One region of the Paenibacillus sp. FSL R7-0189 genome, then DNA from elsewhere that is predicted to be linked to it. Evidence: predicted binding sites of a transcription regulator. Region 1 holds the regulator's gene; each other region holds the start of a gene.

What was found. The regulator Rex, encoded in region 1, represses fermentation and respiration genes when NADH is low (regulators of the CRP and FNR family bind a similar motif). The targets are predictions, from matches to a motif close to TTGTGAAATATTTCACAA.
Region 2: a site for Rex is predicted at 6,253-6,270, ahead of nirB (nitrite reductase large subunit NirB). Genes of this name have one in related genera too.
Region 3: a site for Rex is predicted at 1,688-1,705, ahead of pflB (formate C-acetyltransferase). Genes of this name have one in related genera too.

Annotation. Positions count from the first base shown of each region.
Region 1 is NZ_CP150223.1:4,763,098-4,773,353, reverse strand. It holds gene MKY63_RS20800 (hypothetical protein) at 1-88, opposite strand, end outside; gene MKY63_RS20795 (DUF5590 domain-containing protein) at 499-1,017, opposite strand; gene MKY63_RS20790 (amidohydrolase) at 1,190-2,491, opposite strand; gene MKY63_RS20785 (redox-sensing transcriptional repressor Rex) at 2,478-3,131, opposite strand; gene dinG (ATP-dependent DNA helicase DinG) at 3,262-6,123, opposite strand; gene MKY63_RS20775 (hypothetical protein) at 6,250-6,891, opposite strand; gene panD (aspartate 1-decarboxylase) at 7,005-7,388, opposite strand; gene panC (pantoate--beta-alanine ligase) at 7,381-8,271, opposite strand; gene panB (3-methyl-2-oxobutanoate hydroxymethyltransferase) at 8,272-9,138, opposite strand; gene MKY63_RS20755 (biotin--[acetyl-CoA-carboxylase] ligase) at 9,475-10,256, opposite strand, start outside.
Region 2 is NZ_CP150223.1:4,467,148-4,477,403, reverse strand. It holds gene MKY63_RS19410 (glycosyl hydrolase family 65 protein) at 1-1,188, opposite strand, end outside; gene MKY63_RS19405 (Crp/Fnr family transcriptional regulator) at 1,611-2,336, shown strand; gene MKY63_RS19400 (formate/nitrite transporter family protein) at 2,515-3,306, opposite strand; gene nirD (nitrite reductase small subunit NirD) at 3,359-3,679, opposite strand; gene nirB (nitrite reductase large subunit NirB) at 3,712-6,135, opposite strand; gene MKY63_RS19385 (hypothetical protein) at 6,367-7,077, opposite strand; gene ric (iron-sulfur cluster repair di-iron protein) at 7,228-7,923, opposite strand; gene MKY63_RS19375 (hypothetical protein) at 8,221-8,946, opposite strand; gene MKY63_RS19370 (helix-turn-helix domain-containing protein) at 9,158-9,475, opposite strand; gene MKY63_RS19365 (hypothetical protein) at 9,600-9,923, opposite strand; gene MKY63_RS19360 (Gfo/Idh/MocA family oxidoreductase) at 9,947-10,256, opposite strand, start outside.
Region 3 is NZ_CP150223.1:4,483,967-4,494,222, reverse strand. It holds gene pflB (formate C-acetyltransferase) at 1-1,597, opposite strand, end outside; gene adhE (bifunctional acetaldehyde-CoA/alcohol dehydrogenase) at 1,850-4,471, opposite strand; gene MKY63_RS19445 (extracellular solute-binding protein) at 4,878-6,344, opposite strand; gene MKY63_RS19440 (carbohydrate ABC transporter permease) at 6,477-7,349, opposite strand; gene MKY63_RS19435 (sugar ABC transporter permease) at 7,351-8,271, opposite strand; gene MKY63_RS19430 (response regulator) at 8,389-9,717, opposite strand; gene MKY63_RS19425 (histidine kinase) at 9,737-10,256, opposite strand, start outside.

The DNA of each region.
Region 1 (10,256 bases):
CAAACTGACGATACAAAAAGAAGCCACCAAACAATAGAGTAGCCGACAGTAGAGACGTTATCAGCACAGGTACAAGACGTAATTTCAAGAAACGTCCTCCTCTCAAAGATGACAAAATATAAAGCTCATTATAATAATCTATAGCTATTTGAGAGCTCATCAGAGAGACTGAAGTCTCTTATTGCTGTTCTAATTACAAGTAGTAGTATATCACAGGTGTATATACTAATTTCAAAATAAATGTGAATATATTTAAAATTTAATTTTTTAAAAATTTCCATCAATACCAAATATATTCCTCACTTTCGACAAAACCGGCCTTGATTTTTAATCAATCGGCTTATTTTTGTATGTGAATTTAAAAGAATATTCGGTGATAACTACCCATTCAGTATATCACTTAGTATATCACTTTTGTACATCAAATAAATGTAAACAAGCGAACTTATAATAAGTTCGCTTGTTTACTATGCCACCCTTAATTTCCTTATGTTCGGCTTAACTTTTAGGTAAACTGTAACCTTCACCCATTCGGGACCCATCCGAAAACCGATAAAATTGATAATAATACCGACCGCTCTGTTTATAAAAAAGCTGCCAAGCATACTCTCCGTTATATACTCCCGGCAGCAAGCGTTCAATCGTTATGTCCGGAAGATCAGCTTTGATAATGCCGCGTATTTGGGCTTCCGAGGTTCCTTTACTTAGTTCCTCAGCAAACACTGCGTCGTCGCCTTCAGCAAATTTTCCATCTACCGTAAAGCGGACCCAGACCATAAGAGCAGTCCCGGCTTCATTTTTTCCTGTTAAAACCCAGTACACTGCATTTTCATCCCAAACCGATTTTTGTGCTTTGGTTACCTCTGTTAGACCCGCTCTGGTTTTGGCAACATCCTTAGCGATATCACGCTCGTTCCATTGATCTTTCATAATATAGGCATAGAACTGGATAAGTCCAAACCCCAGGAGCAGAATCAGAACTGACCCCAGGAGGATCCATTTTTTCCTTTTCTTCAAGGTACAGCTCCCTTTCTAGTAATATATCTTTTTTGATTATATAACACACCTGCGTGTTTATCCAAAATTTCATAATTTTCTAGCTTTCCCAGTCTTAAAAATGCACAAAAGGCCGCAACTTTTGCTAAAAGCAAAAAGTCGCAGCCTATTATTTATTCGTTATTCTCCAGACTTAACGCTTCAATAAACCTTCGAAGGCTTCTTGCGCTTTACGCCGGATAGCTTCCTCATCCAGGGTTAAGCATTGTCCATGCTTGATGACCTGTTTACCATTCACCCACACATGCTCAACATCCTTAGCGCTAGCAGAGTAAACTGCATGAGACAACAGATCTGTGTGTGGCAGCAAATGCGGCTGATCGATATCAATAGCAATGAAATCAGCTTTCATCCCTACAGCAAGTCTGCCTACATTATTTAAAAAGATGGACTGCGCGCCATATTCTGTAGCCATACGCAGAGCTTCTGGAGCAGGGACAGCCGTTGGATCACCGCTGACACCCTTATGAATGAGAGCTGCAAGCCGCATCTCTTCAAACATATCCAAGTTATTGTTACTTGCCGCGCCATCCGTGCCAAGAGACACCTTCACACCAGCTTTTAGAAGATCAGTAACCCGAGCCACTCCGCTAGCCAGCTTCAAATTACTGCCCGGATTATGAGATACACCCACATTATGGCGAGCCAAGATCTCAATCTCTTCATCATTTAAATGAACACCATGTGCAACTATCGAGGGACGTGTGAACATTCCAAGCTTCTCTAAGTGAGCTACAGGACGCAACCCGTAATCCGCCACATTTTGTTCCACTTCACGTTTCGTTTCGGACATATGCGTATGCATCGGTAAATCCAGATCATGCGCTGCCTGCACGAACTTAACCAGGAAGGCAGGAGGGCAAGTATAAGGGGCGTGTGGCGAGATCATAGTAGTAATTCTACCGTCAGCCTTTCCATGCCAGTTACGGGCAAAAGAAATCGCTTCCGCAAGCTTGTGATTCTGTACATCCTCTGGACATAACCCGATCACACCACGCATCAATACGGAACGGATACCTGATAACTCAGCTACCTCGGCTACTCGGTCCATATGATCATACATATCGAGGAAGGTCGTAGTTCCACCCTTCAGCATTTCCAATACAGATAAGGAGGTTCCCCAGTATACATCATCACCGGTGAACTTTTCCTCCATCGGCCACATTTTCTCCTGAAGCCACACTTGTAGCGCTAAATCATCTCCATATCCACGCAGCAAAGACATCGCCGCATGACCATGTGTGTTTACAAGTCCAGGCATGAACAGCAGACGGCTGCCATCAACCACTTGCACTCCAGCTTCCATCTGAGGCTCTTCTTTTCCTATGTAAGTGATTAAATCATCTTCAATAGTCATATATCCACTCAGAACCGGCTCATCCGTTCCCGGAGTCAGAAAATACCCGCCCTTAATTATCGTTTTATTGTTGTTCATGTTCGCTTTCTTCCTTTCCATCCCGCAAGTAATAAGCAAGACTTTGCAGATCAGTTGTAAAATCAGCTGCATGCACCCGGATATTCGGTGGTGTCTTCAGAATCACAGGGGCAAAGTTCAAAATCGCTTCAATCCCAGAAGAAATGAGGATATCTGCTACATTTTGAGCTTCTGAATCAGGTACGGTAATAATGGCAATGCGAATACCTTGCTCACGAATTGTGCTGCCTAGTTCATCCATCGGTTGCACAGTAAGGGAGTTGATCTTACGTCCAACCTTAGGAGCGTACGAATCAAATATAGCCGTGATTTTCATAGTATCTTTGAGATATGCATTGTAATTAGACAAGGCATGTCCGAGATTACCTGCTCCAACTAAAGCTACATTAAGCTGTTGATCCAGCTTCAGGATATGACGGATTTTCTCAATAAGATACGTTACATCATAGCCGATACCTTTTCTGCCGAAGTCACCAAAATATGCTAAATCCTTACGAATCTGTGCGGGATTAAGATCAAGCTTTTGCCCAAGTTCCTGAGAGGAAACTGTTAATATTTCGCGATTCTGGAGATCATTCAAAAAACGCAAGTACACAGGCAGTCTGCGAACAACGGCTTCTGATATTTTATCCGATTTCATATTTTCCCTCCTAAAAATAGTAATGTTCTTGTGAAAATCCATATTCAAACGTCTACCTCTCCTTATTAAGGACGGTACTGTAACACACCGCCCTTAAGGATAAGGAGGAGCTAAACTGAAGACGAGCGTTTTAAGAAGCGCCGCCATCCTCTAGCCATTCCGCTATGCGAGGGACCATTTGATCAGTAAGCATATGCTCCATTTTGGGACCAGGCAATGAATAAAGGAAATACTTCCCGTAATGAGATTCAATAACCCTCGTATCATAAACAATAACTATTCCGCGATCCTGCGCCGTGCGAACCAGTCTTCCGAATCCCTGCTTAAAACGAATAACCGCTTGAGGAACAGATAATTTCATGAACGGATTCTTCTTCTGGGCCTGCAATAACTCAGACTTCGCTTCCGCCAACGGGTGATTCGGCGGTTGAAACGGAAGTCTCACGATGGCCAGGCAAGTCAGTGCTTCACCTGGAATATCTACACCTTCCCAGAAGCTGCTCGTCCCCAGCAGAACGGATGCTGCACTGTCCTGAAAGCGGCGGATCAGCTTGCTCCGGCTGCCACCTTCCACGCCTTGACCAAGCACCGTAATCTCTTGTGAGGCTAAAGCCTCTTTAAGCGGATCATATACCTGACGCAGCATTTTATAAGAAGTAAACAGAACCAGCATCCGCCCACGTGTTGTTTTAGCAGCTTCCGATAATGACTGTACGAGTGTATCGACAAATCGAGCATCGCCCACACTCCCCTTCACACTAGGAAAATCACGCGGTATAACTAGCAGTGCCTGCTCGCGATACTTAAAGGGGGATGGAAGGAGTGAGGTCATTAGACGTCCCTCTTCCGCAGCTTCGTTAAGTCCGAGATTATCAATCATAAATTGAAAAGATTTATCTACAGACAGCGTCGCCGAGGTAAGCACGATGCTTTTTTTCTTATCGAAGAACAACTCTTTAAGCTGGCTGCTAACATCCACAGGGACGGCATACAGCTGTAGTGATTTGCTGCGGTAATTTCCATTTGCCTCCAGCCAATATACTACATTATCGTCATTCAGCCCCATAAAGAATCTTACTTGCTCACGGATGGAAGCCAAATCCTTAAATAAACCGCTAATATCAGTAACAAGACTGTCTGCTGAGGATTGGCTTTCCTGGTCACGCATCTCGTTAAGCATTTTATCACCCTTACGGATGATATCGCTTAACGTCAGATTCATAGTGTTCTCTAGCGCAACTAATTCATCCCAATCCTTCGGCTTACGGGCGGGAAGCAACCGCATAACCAGTTGTCCCGCTTCCCCCGCCCCTGCATCACTGCGTTCCGGCAAAAGGCTGAACAGCTTGTCGCTGAGTGCATCCCAGGTTTCTTTGACGGTAAGCAGATCCGGGTAAATCCGATCGATGACTCCGCTCCATTCTGAAGCCTCTTCACTGCCTGACGACTGTAATATCTGGCGCAGAGCAGGAAGCTGTCCGTTTCGGCTATCTTTATACAGTCGCGATAACGTGTGTGCCACAGTGAAATGCTTCATATGCATGCCAAGATGTTTACCAGCCACATCTTCTAAATGATGTGCTTCATCAATGACAAGATGCTCGTAAGCCGGAAGCAGCTGGTGCCCAGCCTTAACATCTGCGAATAGCTTAGAGTGGTTTGTAATGACCACGTCAGCAATCCCAGCTTCATGCTTAGCCCTATGATAATAACATTTGCGGAACCACGGACAAGAACGGCCCAGACAGGAATCGGTATCGCTTGCCACCGTCTCCCAGAAATCACCGCCCCGGCCGCTTAAATTCAGCTCTTCATCATCCCCTGATTCACTTTGAGTGAGCCATACGATCATCTGAGCGGCAGTAAGCGCATCTTCCCTTGGGCTTATAAAGTCCTTTTTATTAATTTTATGCTCAAACTTACGCAGACACAAATAATGTCCTCTTCCCTTAAAAATAGCAGCTTTAAACGGAAAAGGAACTACCTGCGTTAACAAAGGGATATCCCGCTCGCGCAATTGGTCCTGCAGATTAATGGTATGAGTGCTGACCATGACTTTTTCATTGGTGCGAACGCTTTGATAAATGGCAGGCAACAAATAACCGAGCGATTTACCGGTTCCTGTGCCCGCTTCAATCAGTAGGTGTTTGTCTTCGGCAAGTGCCGTCATCACCTCATTGATCATAATATCCTGAGCTTCCCGGCTTTCATACTGCGGTAATGTGTCTTTAAGTCGTTTGGTTACTTCGTCCATATAATCAGTAAAAGATAAATTCGCTAGCGGATTCTCAGCATGCTCATCTCTAGGTGGCGCTAACTCCGTCCAGTCTCCTACTGCAAGCGCTAATTGACGATAGAAAGTCAGATCACCTTCGGGCTGTAGCGTCTCCGCTTCCCGCTCTCGCAGCAGACCATCAAAGTACCAGCCCAGATCACTATCCTCTTCGGTAAACAACTCACAGAGTCTCTGGATCGTAAGCAGCGGCAGCTCGTAGAGCTCCTCCAGACATTTCAGCAGCACTAAAGCAGTCGCAAGTGCATCACTATCTGCCTGATGCGGACGATCATGCGTCACTCCAAAATGAGCGCTGACAGAGCCTAGCTGATAAGATGTGAGCGAAGGAAAGCAAATTTTCAGAAAATCAATCGTATCCAAAATCCGCCCTTGAAATGGCAAATAACCACAACGATCTAAAGCATTTTGTAAAAAATGGAAGTCGAAAGCGACATTATGCCCTACGAGCACAACATCATCCAAGAGCGGAACAAGCTCCATCATCATCTCATCCAGCTCAGGCGCATCCTTCACATCATCATCGGTAATCCCCGTCAGACCTGTTATAAAAGGAGGAATCGGCGTTCCGGGCTTGACATAGGAACCATATACCCGGGAGATGGACCGGTCTTCTTCTATAATTGCAAGGCCAACCTGGATAATTTCACCCACGGATTGGGTTCCTGTTGTTTCAAAATCAAGCACGGCAAATTTCATTATAATTCTATTCCCTTTCAATTGAGACTCTTAATCAGCATAACAGAAGTTGCGAAAAAAGGCGATGCACACCACTGGTTCAGGGGATGCATCGCTTGAATGGAAATTTCCAAAACCGTTATTCTTTTACAAAAGGGAAACCAGCTGATTTCCAAAATGCAGCTTCCCTCCACGACGGCGGCATACCTCTAAGTTAACGTTTGGTTCCGGAAGCGCAGGATCATGCTGCAAAGCAAGATCAAACAATTCCTGCGCTTCATTGAAACGTTCCTGTGAGGCTCGTATGCAGCCTAAAGCATTATAAACCATGGCTTTCAGCTTGGTTTCCCGTATCAAGCCCAGCATATGGTTCAGATGACTCCAAGCGGACTCACCGTCACCTTCCTGCAGATAAGAGATGGCCAAATATAATCGAGCAGCCAAGCTATCCGGGTATTGCGCAATAACTTCTTTAAACTGATCAATACACTTTCCATACATCAGCAGCTTATAATACCCCTGACCTCTTACAAAGGAATCCATACACAGCTCTGGTGCTTCCTGTTCCGGCACTTCCTCTTCGACCACTGCTGTAAAATCCGTACTTTCGCGAAAGGAACTAAGCTTCTCAGCAAAAGCGAGCCATTCATCCATCACTTTATCGCTCAGTCTATGCAGCATATTATAATTGCATAAAAGCTCATTCCGGCGGGCACCCTCCGCTGTAGGGTAATCTGTTACGATCTCCTGAAGCACCTTGTTCATTTCAGCAAACAAATGTTGAAACATGGGCTATCCCCCCCCTTACTGAAGATGAAATCAGTTCAGCTTGCCTGACTTCATTTTCTGCGAGATCGGGGTCTTTCATCCCTGCCATTCATTACATGGCGTAAGTCCATACATTAAGCGATTGTAGCATGCAATTCATGATCAGCCAGCTTCACTGGTTTGTTATTCTCATCCACGAATACCACCGTTGGCTTATGTGAATCCAGTTCTTCCGAGGACAACATCGCATACGAAATGATAATTACTGTATCGCCCGGCTGAACAAGACGAGCCGCGGCACCATTAAGACAGATCACTCCGCTTCCACGCGGTCCAGGGATTACATAGGTTTCCAGTCGCGAACCATTATTGTTATCCACAATTTGAACTTTTTCATTCTCAAGAATGTCCGCGGCTTCCATCAAGCTCTCATCAATGGTAATACTGCCCACATAGTTCAAATTCGCTTCCGTTACTGTTGCGCGGTGAATTTTGGATTTCATCATATGTCTAAACAAGTGCAGCAACCTCCTTTGGAATAAATACATTATTATCAATCAAGCGTGTTCTGCCAAACTTCACGGCGAGCGCTATTATAATTTCCCCATCCACTTCTGATAAAAGAGCTTCATCCTCTAATCCTTCAAGATCAGGGAATTTTAGGATCTCCGCATAATCAATCACCGCTAGAGGAGAGCTGGAAATAACCGATGTCAACAATTCCCGCACTTCAGCAACGGTTCTTACTTTTCCTTCTTCAATGGACTGACGTGCTTCACGTAAGGAACGAGATAACACCAATGCCTGACTACGCTCCTCTGGAGACAAGAATACGTTACGTGAGCTGAGTGCAAGTCCATCCCCTTCACGAACGATCGGACAAGGGATAATTTCGACATTCATATTAAGATCGGACACCATTCGGCGAAGCACAGCAACTTGTTGAGCATCCTTCAGCCCAAAGAAAGCATAATCCGGCTGTACAATATTGAAGAATTTATTAACCACTGTGGTTACACCATCAAAATGCCCAGGGCGGGAAGCCCCACAAAGCCGGGTAGTAAGCTCCGAGACCGAGACCGTAGTCCGAGTAGGCTGCGGATACATTTCTTCCACACTGGGGATAAATACAATATCTACTCCCTCACGTTCAGCGAGTTCCAAATCTCGACGCTCGTCACGCGGATAGGAATCATAATCCTCGTTTGGCCCGAATTGCAAAGGATTCACAAAAATGCTCATTACCACTGTGTTGCTCATTTCTCCAGCCCGGCGAAGCAGACTGGCATGTCCGTCATGCAAGTATCCCATCGTAGGAACGAACCCAATCGGGGCGTGCCCGCCTTGTCTCATATACTCCAAAGCTTCGCGCAGCTGCTCAATGCTTCTGACGACTCTCATTTATTTTCCTTCCTTTCTTGCAGCGCCATATAAAGAATCCAAAACCGTTACATCTGCATTAAAAACGTGACTTTCATCTGGGAAGGAACGTTCCTTCACTTCCTTCACATATTGGCTGATGCCCTCACGGATTACATTACCCACATCCGCATAGGTTTTGACAAAACGTTTCTCACGGTAAGGTGAGGCATACCGCAGCAAATCATGGAAAACCAATACCTGTCCATCACAGTAACGGCCTGCACCGATCCCAATGGTTGGGATGCTAAGCGCTTCAGAGATCGCTTGGGCTACTTCTTCCGTTACCAGCTCCAGAACGATTGCAAAAGCACCTGCGGCCTCAAGCGCCTTAGCTTCATCCATCAGACGTTGAGCATCTTTGGCATCTTTGCCTTGAATCCGGTAGCCACCAATCATATTCACGGATTGAGGCGTAAGCCCGATATGTCCCAGTACAGGGACTCCCGCAGCTACAACCGTAGCTACAGTCTCACAAATCTCGAGTCCGCCTTCCATTTTGACGGCATGAGCCCGCCCTTCCTGCATTAATCTGCGCACTCCCCGCAGAGTTTCATCTACACTTCCGTGATAAGTCATAAATGGCATATCGGCCACGATAAAGGTGCTTTGTGCTCCTCGGGTTACCGAGCGGGTATGGTACACCATATCTTCAATCGTTACCGGTAAAGTTGTATCGTATCCAAGGACTACATTCCCAAGAGAGTCACCAACCAAAATAAGGTCGATACCTGCTTCTTCTGCAAGAACTGCAGACGGATAATCATAAGCGGTCAGCATGCTCAGGGGCACACCTTCTGCTTTCATTTTTTTCATTTTTACAATATTTAGCGCTTGTTTGTTTGCCATTTCTCTTTTCGTCCTCCTTTTTTAAGTAACCTGCCCGTAAAAATCGCAACAAAAAAACCTTTTAGCAATCATTTGCTAAAAAGGTCCGAAGGGCAAAAAAGAGTCACTTGCGATCGTCCCTTCTGTCTCGGTCCTTACGGCTCAGAGCAGAATCCAACGTAACCGTCAAACGCAGTTATGAAGGTATTTCCAATAATAAAAATATAAAAAAGTTCTTCAGTTCAAGAGTACAGTTCGTTAAACGATACCGCCTCCGACCCATAGTATAACAAAAAAAGCTCGGAATTACACGAAAAAAATATGACAAGGGATGATACCCTTGTCATATAAAAAATATTATAAAAGTTCAATCTCACCTGAGCATACGTTAGAGATCTCTCCCAAGCTGTTTTTAAGCAGCAGACCACCTATTTCATCCAAACCTACTACCACACCTTCAGAACGCCCCTGAGGGCTATTCAGTGCGATCTGGCGGCCCAAAGTCACTGACATGGACTCCCAGAGCTCTTTGATGGGTTTGAAACCTTGCTTCATGTACAAATTGTAATGCATCTCCAGCTCGTCCAAAACCGCTTTTACCAGCTCAGAACGGTCAACTGGAGCACCACCCCGCTCAATCCGAAGTGAAGTCGCGACCTCCTGCAGATGATCAGGATAATCTTCCTCTGTCATGTTCGCGGAAATGCCAATTCCAGCAATGCAATAATGAAGCTCCCCTTCTCTTAGAGAAGATTCGAGTAAAATCCCACAAATCTTACGACCGCCTGCAAGCAGATCATTCGGCCATTTGATGCCGGCATCTACACCTGTTACCCGTCGAATTGCCTTACAGACGGCAACCCCAGCCAGCAATGTCAGCTGCGGAGTCTCCGACAAGGGTAATTGGGGCCGTAACACAATACTCATCCAAATGCCCTTGCCACGGGGAGAGAACCACTTTCTTCCCATTCGGCCTCGGGCACCCGTCTGTTCTTCTGCGATGACGGTTGTTCCTTCCGGCGCGCCGTTTTCCGCTAAAAACTTAGCTTCTTCTTGTGTGGACACCACAGATTCCAGCAACTGAACGTTGCCTATCCAATTCGAAGCGGAGGTCTCTCGCTTCAGCTCAGTTAGCGACA
Region 2 (10,256 bases), 300 kb from region 1:
CTCACAATCCACCTCTTTAGCGCGCTGCATAGCCTGCGGCAATGTTTTATATCTGAATTCCAATAAGCTCCGGGCAGCCCTTGGATTATTGAACATATAGAACGGTAAGCAATAGGATTCTGTATCCCAAAAAGCCAACCCACGATATACTTCACCCGTCAGCCCTTTGGCACCAATATTAAATCCGGGATGATCGCCATGATAGGTCTGATAAAGCTGGAAGATACAGAAACGAATACCCTGCTGATTCTCAGGATCGCCCTCAATTCGGATATCACTTGTCTCCCAGATGCCCTTCCAATAAGCTGTCTGATCAGCGATTATTTGGGTATCTGTCAATTGGCTTGCTGTTTCAGCAAGAGACAGACCTTTGTTCCACAGTTCTTCAGCTGTATGGGCAGAATCACTATCCGAATAGTTCATAACCAGTTTGGTAAAATAGGAAACTTCTCCTTCCGTAAGGTCCAGAGTGAAATTTTGTCCAATAAACTTATCACTCTCAGTAGCAGTGAGCTGCAACGGCTGCGAGGATTGTAAGGTAAAGCTTGAGAACAGCTTATTCCCAGTGTTCACTGTACTGGCCATAATAGCAGAGGACGCTCCACTTACTCCGCTGCGGAGACTGTTCCACATACATTCGCCGCGTTCTTCATGAATAATGCCGAAATCAAGACCTGCACAAATGTCCACGCTCCCTGAGAAATTAAGGGGTTCAAACTCCACCCGCTGCAACCCCAAATGAGACATAGTCATGCTGACCAGACGTGTAAAGACTACTTTTAGCGACTTGCCATCGTTTAGATGCCAGATTAGCTCTCTCCGATACGTACCCTTACGAAGATCCAGCTTGCGCACATAATCTGTTACGTTGCTTTTTGCTAAATCAAGCTGTTCACCATCTACAGATAGACGTGTATACAGCCAGTCCACCGCATTCACCATATATCTCAGCGAGCGAATAATCCCTTTATAGTGATTGCCAATATCCAATTGTTCATTTAATCCATTAAAATAACTTCCTTGCAGGGTGTCACCTGAATACCCTTCCTCTGCATATCCGCGTACACCCATGTATTCATTACCCAATGAAAAAATAGATTCCGAAGTCCGATTTCTTTCTGGATCAAAGCCCTCTTCAATAATTGCCCACGGATCAACCTTAAGATATTTGTCTGCTACTTTAGCCATATATGATTTCTCCTTCTCCTGATTTTTGCTCCAATTTCAGGATATCGCTGCATAGCAATAGAGCCAATGTCCGACCGTAATGAAGATGTGTGCATTTATACGGAGTTGAGATAAAACTAATTTCTTTAACATGAATTTCAACTGTGTTATATGTTACAATCTAACGGGGACGCAAAAAAACAGCGATTAACCCAGTATTTGAGAATAATGGATAGCCGCTGTTCATATATCATAAACGTGAGATCACTTACTCTTTTTTAGTTAAAAAGAATATTACATCGAACACTTTAGAAGTGAAATTTATCACAATGTTGAAAATTCGACACTTTTAAACGATTTTTTATAACCAATTCGAGGGATTTTCAAGGTATAATTAATTTAAAATTTACTGAAAAACTGAGGGAATAAAGGGGATGTCGATTATGCTAAAAGAACATTACAATGTTATCGAAGCCCACGGAAATACAAACTGTTTCTCCGAACAGAATTTCAACAGACTTCTAGTTACAATGAAAGAGCGCATAGTTCCAGAGGGTTCACATCTATTCTGGGAAGGCGACTACTCGGATAAATTGTTTTATATCAAACGTGGACGTGTGAAATTAACTAAATCTACTGATGAAGGTAAAGAACTCATTCTTTATATGTATCAAGCTGGCGATATGGTAGGTCAAGCAGATCCATTCTTCAGCACTAAGCATAGCTTTACAGCCGAAGTGATTGAAGAAAGTGAAGTTGGCGTCATCGAACAAAAGGATCTAGAAATTCTCATCTGCCAACATTGTGACTTTGCTATCGACTTTATGAAATGGATGGGTATTCATCACCGTCTCACCCAAACTAAATTCCGTGATCTAATGATGTACGGCAAACCTGGTGCACTATGCTCCACGCTCATTCGTCTTGGCAATACCTATGGTGAGAAGAGCAGCGATGGTGAGAATATCCTTATCAACAAAAAAATTACGCATACAGATTTGTCCAACATGATCGGTGCCACTCGTGAAAGTGTTAACCGGATGCTGAGCGACCTGCGTAAAAAAGATGCTGTTGAGTATGAGAACGGTATGATTGTCATCAAGGACCTTGGCATGCTGCAAGAAATTTGCCACTGCGAACTGTGTCCGAACGAAATCTGCCGGATCTAATTCCGTTATAATATACCCTCTATTCACCTCAATGAAACATACATGACCCAATTATTCTGCATAATATAAAATAGAGTGGTCCAAGGCGCCTAATGCAGGTGTCTTTTTTTTATATTCAACAAAAAAAGAGCTAAACCCAAGATCGGTTCAGCTCTAATATAGTTAATTAAAAATGGATTTAACGGTTATTGCGAGTACCACGCACTGGTGAGATCAGCCAATAGGCCATGCCGACAAATACGCCCCCACCAATGATATTCCCCAAAGTTACAGGGATCATATTATGCAGCCATCCAGCTATCGTAATGGTTTCCGGATGATTCGGGAGCAACACAGCAACACTAAGCAGAGTCATATTAGCCACACTATGCTCATATCCGCTTGCGATAAAGGCGAACAGACACCACCAGATTAAAATTAGCTTAGCAGATTCACTTTTAGCACGTGAGGACATCCATAGCGCTAAACAGACCAGCCAGTTACATAGGATTCCACGAAAAAACAGCTCAGAGAACGGGAGACTCATTTTTTTAGCAGCGGCTGTAAAGATCAAATGCTCTGGCGGCGCAGCACTGAACAACCCAGTCCCACGAATTAAAAGCGCTAAAATCACTGCACCTACCACATTTCCGATGAATACAAGAATCCAGTTCTTAACCGTATCCCAGATACTGGTTCTGCCTGCCAGTGTACTTACAGTAAAAAACATATTATTCCCAGTAAACAGTTCTGAGCCTGCAAATACTACAAGCGTCAAGGCGATGCCGAAGGATGTACCCATAATAAGCGGTTGGAAAGGAGATTTAGCAGCTGCTAGCGGTGCTCCTAGAGAGAAAATAAGGATAATCCCAATGCCTACATATGCACCTGCCAACAGGGCTGCTAGAAAATATCTTGGTAAGCTTTCATTCATTTTGTCCCGCTTACTGACTGCCGTTTCTACGATGCTCTCCACACTTTGCGTAAACATAACACTCCACCCCACCGTTTTCTATTAAATCTATTACTACCAGCTTCGGTGTCTACACGCTTACTGTAACTTTCTCTCCGTCCAGAGTGACTGGATAAGTCACAACACTACCTTGGTCAGGTGCCTGCACCTCGCCCGTGCGCAGATCGATTTTCCAATCGTACAGCGGATCGTACAGATAGTGACCTGACACGATCCCTTCCGCAAGCGGGCCACCCTTAGGATGAGGACTACGATTCTCTACTGCATAGATGGCTCCGTCAGAGGCACGAAATACAGCCAGTTCAACATCTCCAGCTATCACTACACGGCCAATCTGCAGCAGGAAATCCTGTACTGAGCCTATTGCATACGTTTGTGTGGTCTTATTCATTGGTCTCTCCCCTTCTGTGTGCGTTATATCCGCTAGACTCTTGTTTCTTCAAAAAGCGCAGTACGAGTGCTACTGTCATTGAGCATTTTTTTCCAAGGATCCGTCACCTGAGTCAGAGCAAAGTCAATCCGTGCGGCCAGCTCTTTGCGGTTATCTTCATTATTCAAAATGACCATTTGAATCTGCTCAAGTCCCATACGCTCAACCCACTCGGAGGTTCTCTCCAAATAATTACCGGTCTCACGATAATATTGCATCACAGCGGAGCACACTTCGATCAACTCTTCATCGGTCTTAATTTTGCAGAAGGAATCAGCAATCCGTGGTTTGATCCCACCGTTACCACCGATAAATACTTCCCAACCGCCGTCATTACCGACGATGCCAATATCCTTCGTGCAGGATTCCGCACAGTTACGTGGGCAGCCGTTGACAGCTATTTTAAACTTGGCAGGAAAATCAAGACGTTCATACTTACGTTCTATGAGCGCGCCCATTCCCAGCGAATCCTGTGTGCCAAAACGGCAGAACTGTGAGCCCACACAAGTCTTAACCGTACGTAGCGATTTGGCATAACCATAACCTGATGGCATATCGAGCTCTTCCCATACCTTCGGCAGATCCTCTTTTTTCACCCCGATTAGATCCAGGCGTTGCCCACCAGTCACCTTCACAACTTTTACATCATATTTAAGGGAGACATCAGCGATTTTCTTCAAATCCTCTGGTGTCGTTACCCCGCCGTACATGCGTGGAATAACGGTATAGGTTCCGTCTTTCTGAATATTGGCTCCCATACGTTCATTAACAAAACGTGATTCCTTCTCATCTTGATGTGTATCCGGATTTAGCATCCCCAGATAATAGTTAATCGCCGGACGGCATTTAGAGCAGCCTTCCTCTTGTTTCCAACCCAGTACATGCATAACCTCTTTAGTAGTACTAAGACCTTTAGCTGTAATCTCAGCAACAATCTCATCCCGGCTAAGCGTTGTACAGCTACAGATACCTTGCTTGGCAGACTGCTCAAAACTATCACCCAGGACAAATTGTAAAATTTGTTCTACAACCGGTTTACAACCTCCGCAAGAACGCGTCGCTCCTGTACATGCTTTGATCTCGTCCACAGTAGTAAAACCATTTTCTATGACCGCATCCACAATCGCTTTTTTAGTAACCCCATTACAGCCACAAACGATTTCTTCGTCCGCCATAGCTTCTACAGATGTGCTCTTTTTGGCTCCGCTTCCGCAGCAGCCCGTACCCATGACCTCTGTATAAATCTCATCAGTCATTACAGCACCTTGTTTTACTAACTTTTGCAGGTTAGCCGATTCCGTCACATCCCCGAACAGGACTGCACCAACAATGACATTGTCTTTGAGCAGAATTTTCTTATAGGTTCGCTTCCATTCATCTTTGCTTGAGATTACAGTGTGCTCAGGGGAATCCATAAACTCACCTGCAGAAAATACATCCACACCGGAAATTTTTAATTTGGTGGAGACAACAGAACCTTCATATGGATTTGTATCGCTTCCGCAGAGATGTTTAGCTAGAACCATACCCTGCTCGAAGAGCGGCGCTACTAATCCGTAACAAACTCCGCGATGTTCGGCACATTCGCCAATGGAATATACATTCTGCATAGAGGTCTGCAAATAATCGTCCACTACAATTCCACGATTAACAGCAATTCCGCTTTCTTTTGCCACAGTTATATTCGGTTTGATGCCTACAGCCATAACTACAAAATCAGCTGCAAGTGTAGTGCCATCACTAAATTGTAAACCACTTACTCTCTGTTCCCCTGTCAATTCTACTGTTTGTTTGCCCATGGCAAATTTCACGCCTTGACGCTCTAGCTCAGCTTGCAACATAGAGGAGGCATTACGATCAAGCTGGCGCTCCATTAGATCTTCCATCAGATGCACTACAGTAACGTCCATGCCAAGGTTCACAAGACCCTTTGCCGCTTCCAATCCAAGTAAGCCTCCGCCGATTACCGCCGCTTTGTTGTATTGTTTAGCCGCAGCTAGCATCGCATCACAATCTGCAATATCCCGGAAACCCACTACGCCTTCCTTATCACAACCAGGTACAGGTAAAATAAATGAATTCGAACCCGTTGCAATAATCACTTTATCGTAAGAAACAGCCATACCGTTATCCGCAATTACTTGCTTGGAATGCTCGTCAATTCGCGTAACTGTTGTTCCTGTATGCAAGGTAATGTTGTTATCTTCATACCAGTTCCAGTCGTTTAGGATGATATCGTTGATGGTTTTGCTGCCTTCGAGAACATAGGACAACATGATCCGATTATAATTGGGGTGAGGTTCGCTTCCAAAGACCGTAATGTCATAAGCTCCACCTAGCTTCAATATTTGCTCTAGCGTACCTATGCCTGCCATACCGTTGCCGACTAATACTAATTTTTCTCTCTTCGCTGCCATAGTTAGGTGCCTCCTCAGTCTTATCCGTTCTTGTTGAACTTTGCTTCAACTTATCTTCTACATAATGAAATTATACATTTCAAAATTTAAGAGAGATTGTGATTACAGTCACATTAAATGTGAATATTTTCACATAAAAAATAAGACAACTTTGTTAGGTTCTAAATTCTAATAAAAAAAGCCAGATCACAGGTTCTGAATAACCGTAGATCTGGCATTTATGTACTTTTTTTAACGTATAGCCAATAAAATCTCCAATTCATCCTGCACTCTAAGCTTCATGTCCATTCCATTCTCAAGCAGCTGCTTCCCATTCACCTTCATCTTCCAAACTTCATTGCTAAGAGGAGTATAATCACCAATGGATAACACCTTTTTGTTGTCTTCGGTCAACTGCACCACACTGCTGTTCTTCAACAAACCTCTCACTGTTAAATCTTCAGTAAATCCCATAACATATGAATGATTCAAATTCACTTGCTCACTTCCGCCATTCACGGTCAACAACACAATTTGAAGGGGTTCCTCTTGTTCCTTAGACATCGCCGTAATTACTAATTTTGATTCATGCCCGACGGTTCGACCCCAATCCTCAGATCCAATGGTCTCCCCATCCATTTGCAGCTCCCAATTCATTCCTGGACTGAGTGAAATATTATTTACCGTTAGAATGCTTGTGTTATCCTCAGAAAAGGTGGCCTTCCCACTACCTTTCAGTAGGTCAAAGATCGTTATCCCTTTTCTGTAGCTCTCGCTAAGCTGCTTGTCCAAAGGGTTGGTCAGCAAGTCATTTCCCGCAACGATAAGCGAAAGCGTAGGCCCGTCTGATCCTGCTAAGCCATTATTCCCTTCATTATTAACGTCAGCAAGAGTCGAACATCCACCTATTATGAATACGATGACTAATCCTAGTAACAACCTCCACATATATTTCGTGGGCATAGTGACACCGCCTTGTCCCGCCTAATGACCACACAGCGTCTCAGGCTTGTAGTAAGTTATGCATACTGTCTATTTAAGAATAACGTAAATAAGCTTTGTTCTCAAATATAAAAAAAGTCCCCTAAGGGACTCTTTGAAAACTCATTTTTTCTACTGGAATCTAGGGAACAATATATTATTCTCCAGATGAACATGTTCAAAAGTCATGCTCTCCAGCTCCTCTAGCCGGGCATAAGTCAAACGATAGGTTGTACAAGCATGAGCCGGTGGGGTGAAATCATCTGTTATTTTGCGTATTTGTCTCAATATATCGCCTGCTGTGTCATGTTCACTCTCAAGTTCAAATAATGCCTCGCGAAGTGTGGTCAGCCCTTCTTCACTTGGATTGGCATCATACGCTAATAATTTTGGAAACTCATCTTCCTCTTCTTTAGCTGTATGCTGAAGCAGATCTTCCTTGAGTGCATTAAACAAACTATATAACTCTTCTAAATGAGGTGAATCTCCGCCATGAACCCGGTATACCTTAGTTACATTTTGGCTAATCAGGGGCAGTTCTTCCCGCAGGTAATGGTGATGTTTACTCACAATATGGTCGATTAACTCTGCAGAAGGTGCTGTGTTCCATGCGAGTTCTTCTTGTGGTACCGGATATTCCTCGAACAGCTTGTTGAGATCACTAATGATCATCTCTTGATCTAGTCCACGCTCTACAGCTGCTTCAGCAAGAGGTTTGGCGCCTCCACAGCAGAAATCAATCCGTTTAGACTTGAAATAATCCGCAGCTTTTGGGAATTGCAGCACAATATCTTTTACCAGGGCATCTGGAGTAAATCCAGGTTGCACCGATTGCTTATGCTGTAAATCCGAAATTCTATCATTAGGTTGTTTAGTTTCCATAATAGTTCCTCCTCGGGATATGTGATCAGGTTCTGAAAAAATCTTTTCTACCTGTTCACCTTAACCCTGAAAGGAGTTTTGACTTGTGATTGTACTCACGAAAATTGTATCTCTTTGTTGAACGAAAAAGGTCAATCATGGAGATAAATCCCCACAATCGACCTGTCTTTTGTTAACCACACGGGCATCAGTAATGTTATTTGTCTTACATTTATCTATTCGGTCACACCAAATCTGTATCTTTTATTGAACATAAGCCTGCATATACGTTCGTTTACCCTTTGCGTCCTTTAAATAAGGTCCTAAACCAGCAAAGCGTGAGTGATCCATATAAACACCGGTCATCCATCTGCCTTCTGTCAGGCCACCATTCCATTTGAGGACAAGGTCAGGGGCGGATATCCATTCCTGATAAATCTGTATATTCTGATCTTTGTACTCTTTACAAGGCTTAGACTGCTCCAGTAGACGTAGATCGTTAAGATAAGTTGGCACGAAATAAGAGGATATCGTATGCAAATCATCTTCATCAAAAAAGGGCTCATCCCCTAAAAAGGGTTTAAATAATACGGTATTCTCGTACATGGACCAAATTAAGGCTTGTAGCACCATGCTCTGGCGAATGCCATTATGAAACTTATATTGTCGTTGATTACCTGCCATATTCACTTCTTGAAGAGGTTCCGTCGACTCCAGGCAATGCCGTTCACAGCCGATACATTTCCAGCCAGAAGGACTTTGAATCCATTTTTGAAAAATAGTTCCGCTATCATTGTTGCCTTTGTAGAGTGAAGAGATAATGCTGTAAGGCACACCAATCCACGCATCCCATAAGGAATCTGGAAGATGGCTATGCAGCATGAACAACGTCTTGTCATAGATGAGCTGTACTTTGATCGAAGCGTTCTCCAGCTCAGCAACATCCTTTTTTCCATACGTTATTTCCCGGGAAAACAGGGTGGTCTTCATCTCCCTCGCCTCCTAATAGTTTTGCTATGCCTGTACTCCAGCTGAGTAGATTTGAGCAAAAACCAATACTGCAAGCGTTTCCATTCAAGGAACATACAACGTTTTTTCTATTATATTACAGATTTTTTCGATCTGTGCAAGGTTTTTATTTAAAAATTGAAAAGCCCTCCTCCGTTCTTCAGGAAAAAGGGCCACAACACGACTTTGATTTCTACTCTACCCAGCTCTCAGCCCAAGACTGAATCTGCTGCATAACAGGCTCCAGCGCACGGCCTTTGTCTGTTAGTTCATATTCAATACGTACAGGTGTTTCCGGGTATACATGTCTAACCAGGATACCCTCACCTTCCAAATCCTTCATCCGCTCGGACAGCATCTTATCGCTCATTGAAGGAATGAGGCCGGAAATATCTTTAAACCGCTTCGGTCCACTCATCAATGTCTGAATAATAAGTCCATTCCAACGTTTGCCTAAGAAAGAGAAGGCTGTCTCAAATCTGGGACACATCGAAATTTGATGTTCTTCCATTGTTCTCACCTCTCACTAGCGAAACTTACTATTAGTTAGTATATATAATATTAACACATTTCATCCCTGATGAACATCGTTTACTAAAAAAAGTTCATCTGACATTATCATTATATCCTCGTTGTCAATCCCCTGTATGTGCTTTAGATTCCCTTTGAGCAATCGCTTCTGTCACGATTTGCGCCAAGTCATCATTTCCGAATAAGGAGAGTACGCCGAGAACTGTGTCATCGGAAATATCCCCTGCTTCCTCCGCAGAAACCGTTAGGGCAAGCGCTTTTCGCAAGGCTTCATTCCCTTCTTGCTGTGGATAAGCCTGCAAATATAAACTGTGCGGGTCGAGTCCTTGATTCACGCACCACTGGGCGAATACAAGGATCATCATCTCTTCCTCCCGCTTATAGCTTTCGATGATTTGTTCCTCCACTAATTTACGGTTGTCTTCCATATTTTACTCCTTTCTTAGAGACCTCATTCAGCAAGCTGAGCTGCCAATCTATGACTAGGCAGAACTGCTGAAGCAGCAATACTGCATAACTCTGGTGTATTTATATTGTTCAGAAAATGATCTACCACTCCACCGAAACCTCTTCTATCCAGCACCGTATCCCAGCTTCCAAAGCTCTGGGTCCGTGGCAAAGCATTTTTTTCATATAGGATGGCTTGGTCCAGATCTGCCACTTCCACCGAACGGCCATTACCGTGCAGCTCCAGCTTCTCCAAATCAACACCAGCCTCACGAACCATGCTATACATCCCCACTGAGCCTTGCTCCCAACCC
Region 3 (10,256 bases), 280 kb from region 1:
CAGCTGCAACGGACAGCCCAGCAATACCACAAGCCATCGTACGCAGAATGTCACGGTCATGCAGCGCCATTTCGATACGTTCGTAAGAATATTTGTCATGCATATAGTGAATGATGTTCAAAGTGTTAACATAAGTTTTAGCCAACCACTCCATCATCGGTTTGAAACGTTTCATTACTTCGTCATAATCCAGATATTCAGAAGTGATCGCTGGGAATTCCGGTCCAACTTGTGCTCCGGATTTTTCGTCTATACCACCATTGATAGCATACAGCAATGCTTTTGCCAGGTTGGCACGAGCGCCGAAGAACTGCATTTGTTTACCGATACGCATTGGAGATACGCAGCAAGCAATCGCATAATCTTCACCCCAGTATGGACGCATTACATCGTCATTTTCATACTGAATTGCACTAGTTTCAATGGAAACCTTAGCACAATATTTTTTGAAGGCTTCAGGCAATTTTTCGGACCACAGTACAGTTAAGTTTGGTTCCGGAGCTGGACCCAAGTTGTACAGGGTGTTCAAGAAACGGAAGCTGTTCTTGGTAACACGAGTTGTTCCGTCTTCAGCCATACCACCGATGGATTCAGTTACCCATGTTGGGTCACCGGAGAACAGATCATTATAGTCAGGTGTACGCAAGAATTTCACGATACGCAGTTTCATTACGAAATGATCGACGATTTCTTGTACTTGTTCTTCAGTCAAAGTACCTTCAGCAATATCGCGTTCTGCATAGATGTCCAAGAAAGAGGACACACGGCCTAGGGACATCGCTGCACCATTTTGCTCTTTAACTGCTGCAAGATACCCGAAGTATACCCATTGAGTAGCTTCTTTGAAGTTGGTCGCTGGTCTGGAAATATCCATACCATGAGCGGCTGCCATTTCTTTCAATTCGCCAAGTGCACGAATTTGCTCGGACAGCTCTTCACGCAAACGAATAATATCTTCAGTCATGGAATCAACTTCAAGCTCAGTTTGTTGTTGTTTTTTGTCTTTAATGAGGAAATCAATACCGTACAGAGCAATGCGGCGGTAGTCGCCGATGATGCGTCCGCGGCCGTAAGCATCAGGAAGACCTGTAATTACGCCGGATTTACGCACAGCTCTCATGTCTGGTGTATATGCATCAAATACGCCTTGGTTATGCGTTTTGCGAATGTTCGTAAACATGTCAACGATGTTTTGTGGAAGCTCGAAGCCGTAAGCCTTCGTAGCATCAACCATCATCTTGATCCCGCCAAATGGCTGGATGGAACGTTTGAAAGGAGCGTCAGTCTGTACGCCTACAATTTGTTCCTTGTCTTTGTCAATGTAGCCTGGAGCATGTGAAGTGATTGTGGAGACAGTATCTAGGGAAACATCCCATACGCCGCCTCTTTCTCTTTCTTCCTTGCTCAATTGGGAAATAATCTTCCATAGTTCAGTTGTGTTACTAGTAGGTCCTACGAGGAATTCTTCGTTTCCTTCATAAGGCTTAATGTTACTTGCGATAAAGTTGTTAACGTCAACTTTTCTGGACCATTTACCTTTTGTAAAACTTCTCCAACCGGATTTCACTTCTTGTACATCTTTTTCAATCACCGACATGCTAAATCCCTCCATCTATATTTATAATATTTGTAGAGATCGCGGGCTTGAAGGTTGATCCCGTGTCTCGTGATCCCAAGAAAGATATGGTTGTTCGAAAATTCACAATCATTGTTCCATGTATGGGACCGTTGTTTATATAAACATTTTAGTTTATTTTCTATAAATAGACTGTGACAAATATCACCTTTCCGGTGATATTTGTCACTTATATCTAGTCCACAACCATCCTATTATCTACTTAACCAAATATTAATTATCAAATCTTCCGTAGAAAGCATTACGGTACACATCTGCAAGTTCAGATACCAGTGGCAGCTTAGGATTGGCAGTTGTACATTGATCTTCAAATGCACGGTCAGCCAAGTAATCTACACGGGATTCAAAATCCTTAGGATCAAAGCCCAGTTGTTGGAAGGATTCTTCGATACCCAGTTTTTTGTTCATATCGCGAATAGCATTGATCAGGCTAGTTACACCTTCTTCAGTTGTGCGAGCTGGCAATCCCAGAATACGGGCGATTTCTGCATAACGCTCGTCAGCTACGAAGTGTGAATATTTAGGGAACGAAGCGAACTTCGTAGGTTTCTTAGCATTGTAACGAATAACGTGTGGCATAAGGATCGCATTAGTACGACCGTGAGCAGTGTGATATTGACCGCCCCATTTATGCGCCAAACTGTGGTTAATACCCAGGAAAGCATTAGCAAAGGCCATACCAGCAAGTGTTGATGCGTTATGCATTTTCTCACGGGCAACTCTGTCGCCTTCAAGCGCCGATTTTTCAAGGTATTGGAATACCAATTGGATTGCTTTAATTGCCAGACCATCAGTGTAGTCACTCGCCATAACAGATACATAAGCTTCGATGGCATGTGTCAATACGTCCATACCTGTATCAGCTACAGCAGTTTTTGGCAAGCTATATACGAACTCTGGATCAATGATAGCTACGTCTGGAGTTAGCTCGTAGTCAGCCAAAGGATATTTAGTGTGTTGTTCAGTTGTTTTATCGGTAATAACTGCGAAAGATGTTACTTCCGAACCCGTACCCGAAGTAGTTGGAATCGCTACAAACTTAGCTTTGTTTCCAAGTTTAGGAAATTTGTAAACCCGTTTACGGATATCCATGAATTTTTGTTTCAGACCGTTAAAGTCTGCGTCTGGATGTTCATAGAATAACCACATTCCTTTTGCAGCATCCATTGGGGAACCACCACCAAGTGCGATGATGCAGTCCGGTTGGAATCTGTTCATCATTGCTGTACCTTTTTCAACTGTAGTTGTCGATGGATCTGGTTCAACTTCCGAGAACACTTCTATCGCTACAGGAGTTTGGCGTTGACGCAGGTAATGTTCAACTCTCTCAACATATCCGAGCTTAACCATCATTGGGTCAGTGATAATTGCGACACGTGTGATATCAGGCATTTTGGTCAGGTACTGAGTAGCGCCTTTTTCGAAATATATCTTGTCAGGTACTTTAAACCATTGCATATTCACGGTACGACGATTCACCCTTTTCACGTTGATCAAATTAATTGCTGTAACGTTTTGCGACACGGAGTTACGACCATAAGATCCGCAGCCCAGCGTCAACGAAGGGATGTTAGTGTTATAGATATCGCCGATCGCACCATGAGTGGAAGGCGAGTTAACGAGAATACGTCCTGTTTGCAGACGGTTGGAGAACTTCATGATTACTTCTTCGTTGTTGGAGTGGATAGCCGAACTATGGCCCATACCACCAAATTCAACAACTTGTGCTGCGCGTTCGATACCTTGATCTGCGTTTTTAACTTTGTAGCAAGCAAGCACAGGACTCAATTTTTCAGCGGACAATGGATATTTAGTGCCTACACCTTCAAGTTCTGCTACCAGAATCTTAGTGCCGGCAGGAACTTGAATGCCGCACATTTCAGCAATTTTCACTGCGGATTGTCCAACGATTGCTGGGTTAACCGCACATTTATCAACGTTCATAGCGCCGCTAGTAAGTTTGGCAGCTTCTTCTTTGTTAACAAAGTAGCAGCCATTAGCGATCATTTTCTTTTTCACTTGATCAAAGATTGGTTCTTCGATAATAACAGCTTGCTCGGAAGCACAGATCATACCATTATCAAATGTTTTGGAAAGAATGATGTCCGTTACGGCTTGATCGATATCCGCGCTCTTTTCGATGAATGCAGGTACGTTACCAGGACCTACGCCAAGAGCTGGTTTACCACAGCTATAAGCTGCTTTTACCATTGCTGAACCGCCTGTTGCGAGAATAAGTGCAACGTCAGGGTTGTTCATCAAAGCGTTTGTTTTGTCCATTGTTGGCATTTCAATCCATTGGATACAATTCTCAGGTGCGCCAGCTTTTACAGCCGCATCATGAAGAATTCTAGCAGCAGCTGCACTACACTCTTGCGCAGATGGGTGGAAACCGAATATAATAGGGTTCCGTGTCTTAATCGAAATCAACGCTTTAAACATCGTGGTGGATGTAGGGTTGGTTACCGGTGTGATACCCATTACAATTCCGACGGGCTCAGCAATTTTTTGGAAGCTTTCATAAGCATTGTCTTCAATAACGCCTACTGTTTTATCGTATTTAATTCCGTGCCAGATATATTCTGTCGAGAAGATGTTTTTAGTAATTTTGTCTTCGTAAACCCCGCGGCCAGTTTCTTCTACAGCCAATTTAGCGAGGTACATATGTTTGTCGAGTCCAGCCAACGCCATTGCATGAACGATTGTGTCAACTTGCTCTTGATCCAGCGCCATGAATGCCTCATGTGCTTTTTTCGCTTTATCCACTAAAGTCTGAATATACTCTTCAGCGGTAGTTTGTTTAACTTGGGCGGCGACTTCGTTCTTAACTGCCATCTCCCTCGTCCTCCTGTCAATTTTTAGGTTGTTTTTCTCTACACATTTATCTTATCACATCATTTCCACCTTGTATAGTGAAATCTTTCACAAAGTATAAAGTTTTTTTGATTTGTTTTCAAAGCGCTTTCATTCGATCATATTATAGATTTTTTACCATTATTTATGCTTTATTATTTCTTAAATTTAAAGTTTATGTTTAAAAAGACAAGAACTGATACCCATTTTCTACCTTTCCGCTCGCAAAAATATTTTAAAAAAGCAAACCTAATTTTGTTGACACTCTATTTTTCCATTGGTCTCTAAAAAATAGTGGGATGCCCCCCCGTCGTGTTGATTTATAAAAATATCAATAATATAAACATAAAAAAACCGACTCCTATGGAGCCGGTTCTGTTCTTCCTAGCTATTCTACTTTAATTGTGTCGAAGAATTTCTCTTGCACTGTTTTGGCAGCAGCTTCAAGCTGTGTCTTGGAATCTGTTCCTTTTTTGGAGAACAGCTCTTGAATTACATTGGACATGGTTGCGTAGTAGTCCTGTGTATTGTATTGCGCTTCCGGTTTACCGTCCAGCAAACCTAAAATATCAGGGCTGTATTGATATACATTTGTATATTTATCATACACAGCTTTCGTTTTCTTGCCGAAGTCAGAATCTGCAGAATAGTAATCTAAGAGCGGCGGAATAAAGTATTTACCATCCGTTGTACGTTGTTGCAGAACCGCATCCAGTGCTTCTAGACCTTTATCGGAGAAGTAATCAAATGTAATATAACGGAATGCCATTTCTTGCTCGTCTGGTGTTGCATTTGGATTGATTACAAGGTAGTCACCACCAAGTACCCCGGTGTGTTTTCCGCCTTTTTCCATTGCAGGCATTGGATACGTAAGTACATCTTCTGGTTTCAGACCGCCTTGATTCAACGCTTGCTCAATAACACCGTCAGATCCAGCCATTACCATTGCTGTACGACTTTGTTGGAATGCGCCTACAGCATCACCCCAGCCCAGTGCCCAGTCCTGAGGAATCGCGTTTGCTTCCCATCTAAGTTTCTTGTAGAAATCCAGCGCTTTAATCCCAGCCTCAGAATTAAAAGTAGCTACAACCTTACCGCCTTCTATCTTCTGAATTTCACCGCCAGCTTCGAACAGGAAGTTGGTCCAGTTCCAGCCTGCTTCATTCCCTTTACCCATTGGAGCAATACCGGAAATACCTTTTTTGGTATCAGCTACGCCTTTCGCGGTATTCAGCATATCATCCCAAGTCCAATCCATAGGTGGAACAGCAACGCCTTTTTCGTCCAGCATTTTTTTGTTGATCATTGTGGTTGTTACATAACCCTTTTGAGTTACGCCGAAGACTTTACCGTCAATGATAAATTGATTTTGGAGAACCGGGTTAATTTGATCCTTAAATTCGTATTTATTCCACAGATCCGTAATGTCAGCTACCCAGCCTTTTTCAACTAGGAATTTTGCTTCTGTAGCGTAGGTGTTAAAGAAGGTTGGAGCTTCATTCGCTGCCATTTTGATGCCGATTTCACTTACATTGTACTGCCAATCGTCTTTGACGATTTCAACATTCGGATATTCCTCTTGGAAACGTTTGATCTTGTCATCTTCCTGTGCTCTAACTTCGGTTAGGTCAGGGGTTGGATAGTGAATTTTGATGGTCACTTTTCTTTGTGTGATATCATCAGTTGGCGCTGCTGTAGCACTGCCAGCATTATCTGTTGCAGCATTCGTTGGCGCAGTAGTCGCTTCCCCTTCCTTGTTTCCTGTCGTGTTTCCGTTATTGTTATTACCGCCGCAAGCGGTTAACAACGATCCGGCCACAAGGAGGCTTAGTAGCACGCTAGAGTACTTACGCATTGAAACTCCCCTTTTCAATTCATAGTTATCTTACATATCGATCATAAAAGAGAAATCGTTTACAAACGAGGTGCATTTATATTCCTTTCATGTGCATGTTTACGATCCGTGACTAAATCCGTCGATCCTTGCTTATCCCTTAACTGCTGATAATGCGACGCCACGCATAATGAACTTTTGGAAGATCAGGAAGACAAGGATCGGCGGCAACGATACGATAAATAGGATGGCGAATTTAATATTCGTATTAAGTGCCTTTACATTAATAACGTATTTATAGATTGCTGTCGCGAGCGTATATTTCTCTTCACTGTGCATAACCAGAGATGGCCAGAACCAGTCATTCCATGCTGTAGAAAAGATAAAGATCGCCAGCGTAGCAAAAATCGGAACCGACAATGGCACTGCAATGGAGAAAAAGCTTCTCGGCTCAGAGGAACCGTCAATCCGCGCGGCTTCAAAAATTTCAGGATGTATCCCATCAAAAAAGTTCTTTAAGAGTAGAAAATAGAATGTATTCGCACCAGCCGGCAGCCAAAATGCTGCGTACTGATTTAGTAATCCAAGCTCTTTTAGATTGACAAAGTTGGGAATCATATAGCTGGTCGCCGGAATAAACAATGTCATCAGGAAAAAGAAATAAATTGCCTTTCTGTAAGGGACATTCATACGAGAAATGCTGAAAGCAGACATTCCCAATACTACTAGTGTCACGACCATATTCCCCACAAAAATATAAATGGTGTTTTTAAGGAACATCAGCAGATCAATGTAATTCATCGCTTCCTTAAGGTTGCTGAAGTGCCATTCCTGCGGGAAAAAATGCGGTGGGAATGAGTTCACCTCTTGATTCGATTTCAGTCCGTTAAATAACGTCATACAGATCGGATACAGCATGCTGAACACCATAATCAAAATAACCACGCACATCAAGCCATAAACGATCTTATTGCTTGTTTTTTTCAAATCATGTTCTGAGAGAATCCCTCTATCTGCGCTCTTCATCTTAGTTGTCCTCCTTGTTAAGCTTGAACTGTAAAATGCCCAAACCACCTAGGACAATGAACATTAGCATGCCAAGCGCAGTCGCTGTTCCATAATCGAGTCGCGTAAAAGCATATTTTACGATCAGCAGCGCATAGGTAAGCGTAGTATTATTCGGCCCACCATCAAGCAGCGCCATTTGTGACTGATACCCTTGTGAAGTCCCGATAATCTGTAATATCAACATCAAAATGATCAAATTACGTAGCGAAGGCAATGTGATGTACTTTATACGTGCCCACACACCAGCCCCATCAATCTCAGCTGCTTCATACCAATCCCGCGGAATGCTGAGTACAGCAGCCAAGTATATTAACATCCCTGATCCAAACTGCTGCCACGTCTCCATAAAAACAAGAGAAATCATCGACCACCTTGTATCTGTCAGGAAGGCAACCTGGTCCACACCAAGCGAGCTTAATACCGCATTGATTGGGCCCACCGGATCATAAATCCATCTCCAGAGTCCATATAGAACCACACCAGGCATAACGAAAGGAAGGTAAGCCGCTACCCGTACAAAGCCCCCAAACCTTCTCAGCTCCGAGATCATAATGGCAAAAGCAATCGGAACCCAGAACCCGATAATAAGACATAGAAGCATGTAATACCCCGTATTTTTTAACGCGGTCAAAACATCTGGATCACTAAGGGCTCTAGCGTAGTTCTCAAAGCCAACAAAGCTATTCCCTTTTACAAAATCAACATGGTAGAAGCTGTACAACAAGCCTTTAAAAATTGGCACCCACAGGAACATTACAAAAATAATCACAGCAGGTACGAGGAACATATATCCCCAAAAGTTTTTCTTCCAGCGGTTTTGCTTGTAAGGTGTACCCTTCAGCGCCGGCGGATTTTCGGATACAACTGCGGTTTGATTCATCAGGCTCCCTCATTCCATTTTTCTTTCAGCATTTTTCGCAAAATGCTTCCTACCTTAAATTGTAGAAAATGAGGGTTGTACTGAACATGTCTAAATCTACCGAAGTAGTATGTGTTTTTACTTCTTCAATTCACTGGGGCTAATCCCATAATATTTTTTGAAAATTTTACTAAAATGCTCCGGTGATTCATAACCTACACGCTCGGCAATTTCGTATCTGCGAAGATCAGTGTTCAAAATCATGTCCCGGCTTTCTTCCATCCGCAGCTTAATTACATATTCCCACAGGTTGTAACCTGTATTTTTCTTAAACAAATAGCTCAAATAATTAGGACTGACATGGTTTTTCTTAGCCACTTCATGGATGGTTAATCCTTTTTGCGCATAGTTCTCGTCAATATACTCTCTTGCTTTCTCTACAATCAGATTGCTGCGTGTATGAAGCTCTTCTACTGAAGGATCGGTTGTGTAGCTGTTCCAATTAAAATCCCCGTAGTAAAACACATAATGGTCATTATGTTCATTATTCCAAAGAATGGCTTTGGAGGCTTGACGGTTCAATACAGCCATAAATGATAGACCCTTGAGAATCTGGCTGATGCCGATGACTGCATTTAAGTGCAGATATTTTTGAATATTAAAATGAAGACTGCGGCCAAGAATATCTAGCCTATTGATTTGACTGGCAGACGAATCTTCATAGCTTTTTTCATCCCATTGAATAATGATCGTTATTTCTTCATCCTCTGCGTAAAAGCCTGTCGAGTTCCACTCCTGATCCATCAGCTCTTTGGCGATATTCAGCGCGGCATAACAAAGAAGCCGTCTGTCCCGCAGGGTGTAGTGCTTCTCCTGATTCATTCCAGCCAGAGGCACCTTAATTTTTAAGACGGAAAAATACGGCCCTTGCAGCTTCAGGTTATCCAGCTTTTGTAAGCGTTCTGCATCACACAGTACACCTTCAGGCTCATTGAGCAGCTCATTTAATAACTTGCTGTATTCCGGAAGCGGCTCTTCCAGCCGAAAGCTTTCGTTAATCCCTGACATGAAAATGTCCAATTCTGGTGATGGTTTGCCCATCTTAAGCAGCACATTTCGCACCGAATCCAGAAATTGCTCACTGTTCAAAGGTTTGATCAAATAATCCTTCGCGCCAAGCCTAACCGCCATTTGCGCATATTGAAATGTCTCGTGTGCAGAAATCACGATGGTCTGTACCCAGGGTTTGGCCAATTTTGCATGCTGCATTAGATCAATCCCGCTCATTGCGCCCATCTGAATATCAGTAACGAGCAGGTCTATTTCCTCCATCCGAATGCAGTCCAGCGCTTCAAAACCACTGTTTGCTGTATAAATATGGTCTATGTTTAACCCCGAAGAAGCTAATAAATTGCTCAGCCCTTTACAAATCAAAGGTTCGTCATCCACAACTAATATATTGAACATATCTGTATGCTCCCCTTCCTTAGTCCTGATTCTCTGATTTCGGAAGCTTAACCGTCACCAATGTACCGCCCTCTTTACGAGGCGTATAGCTGATGCCATAATCAGAGCCAAAGTGTAAATGTATGCGCTGGTTAATGTTGCGAATCCCGTAACCGCTGGCCGGATTTGGACTGTCGTCATTCAGCACAGCTTCAATGGCCTGATAATCAACAGACTTATATCCGTTATCTTCAATAGTGATCTCGACGGTATCGTCCACACAAACTGCGCTAATGATGATTTCCCCATCCTCGCCCATATTTTTGACACCATGAATAATAGCATTCTCAATTAACGGCTGCAGGGTAATTTTAGGAATTAGATTTCTTTTCGTATCTGGGTGAATCTCCATTACAACACGAAATATATAATCATACCGGTGCTGCTGCAGCTTGATATAGGCCGTTGCATGCTCCAGCTCTTCTTCAAGGCTAATCAGCTCCCTTCCCCGACTGAGGCTAATCTTCATAAGCTTGGATAATTCCTTGATCATCTCGGCG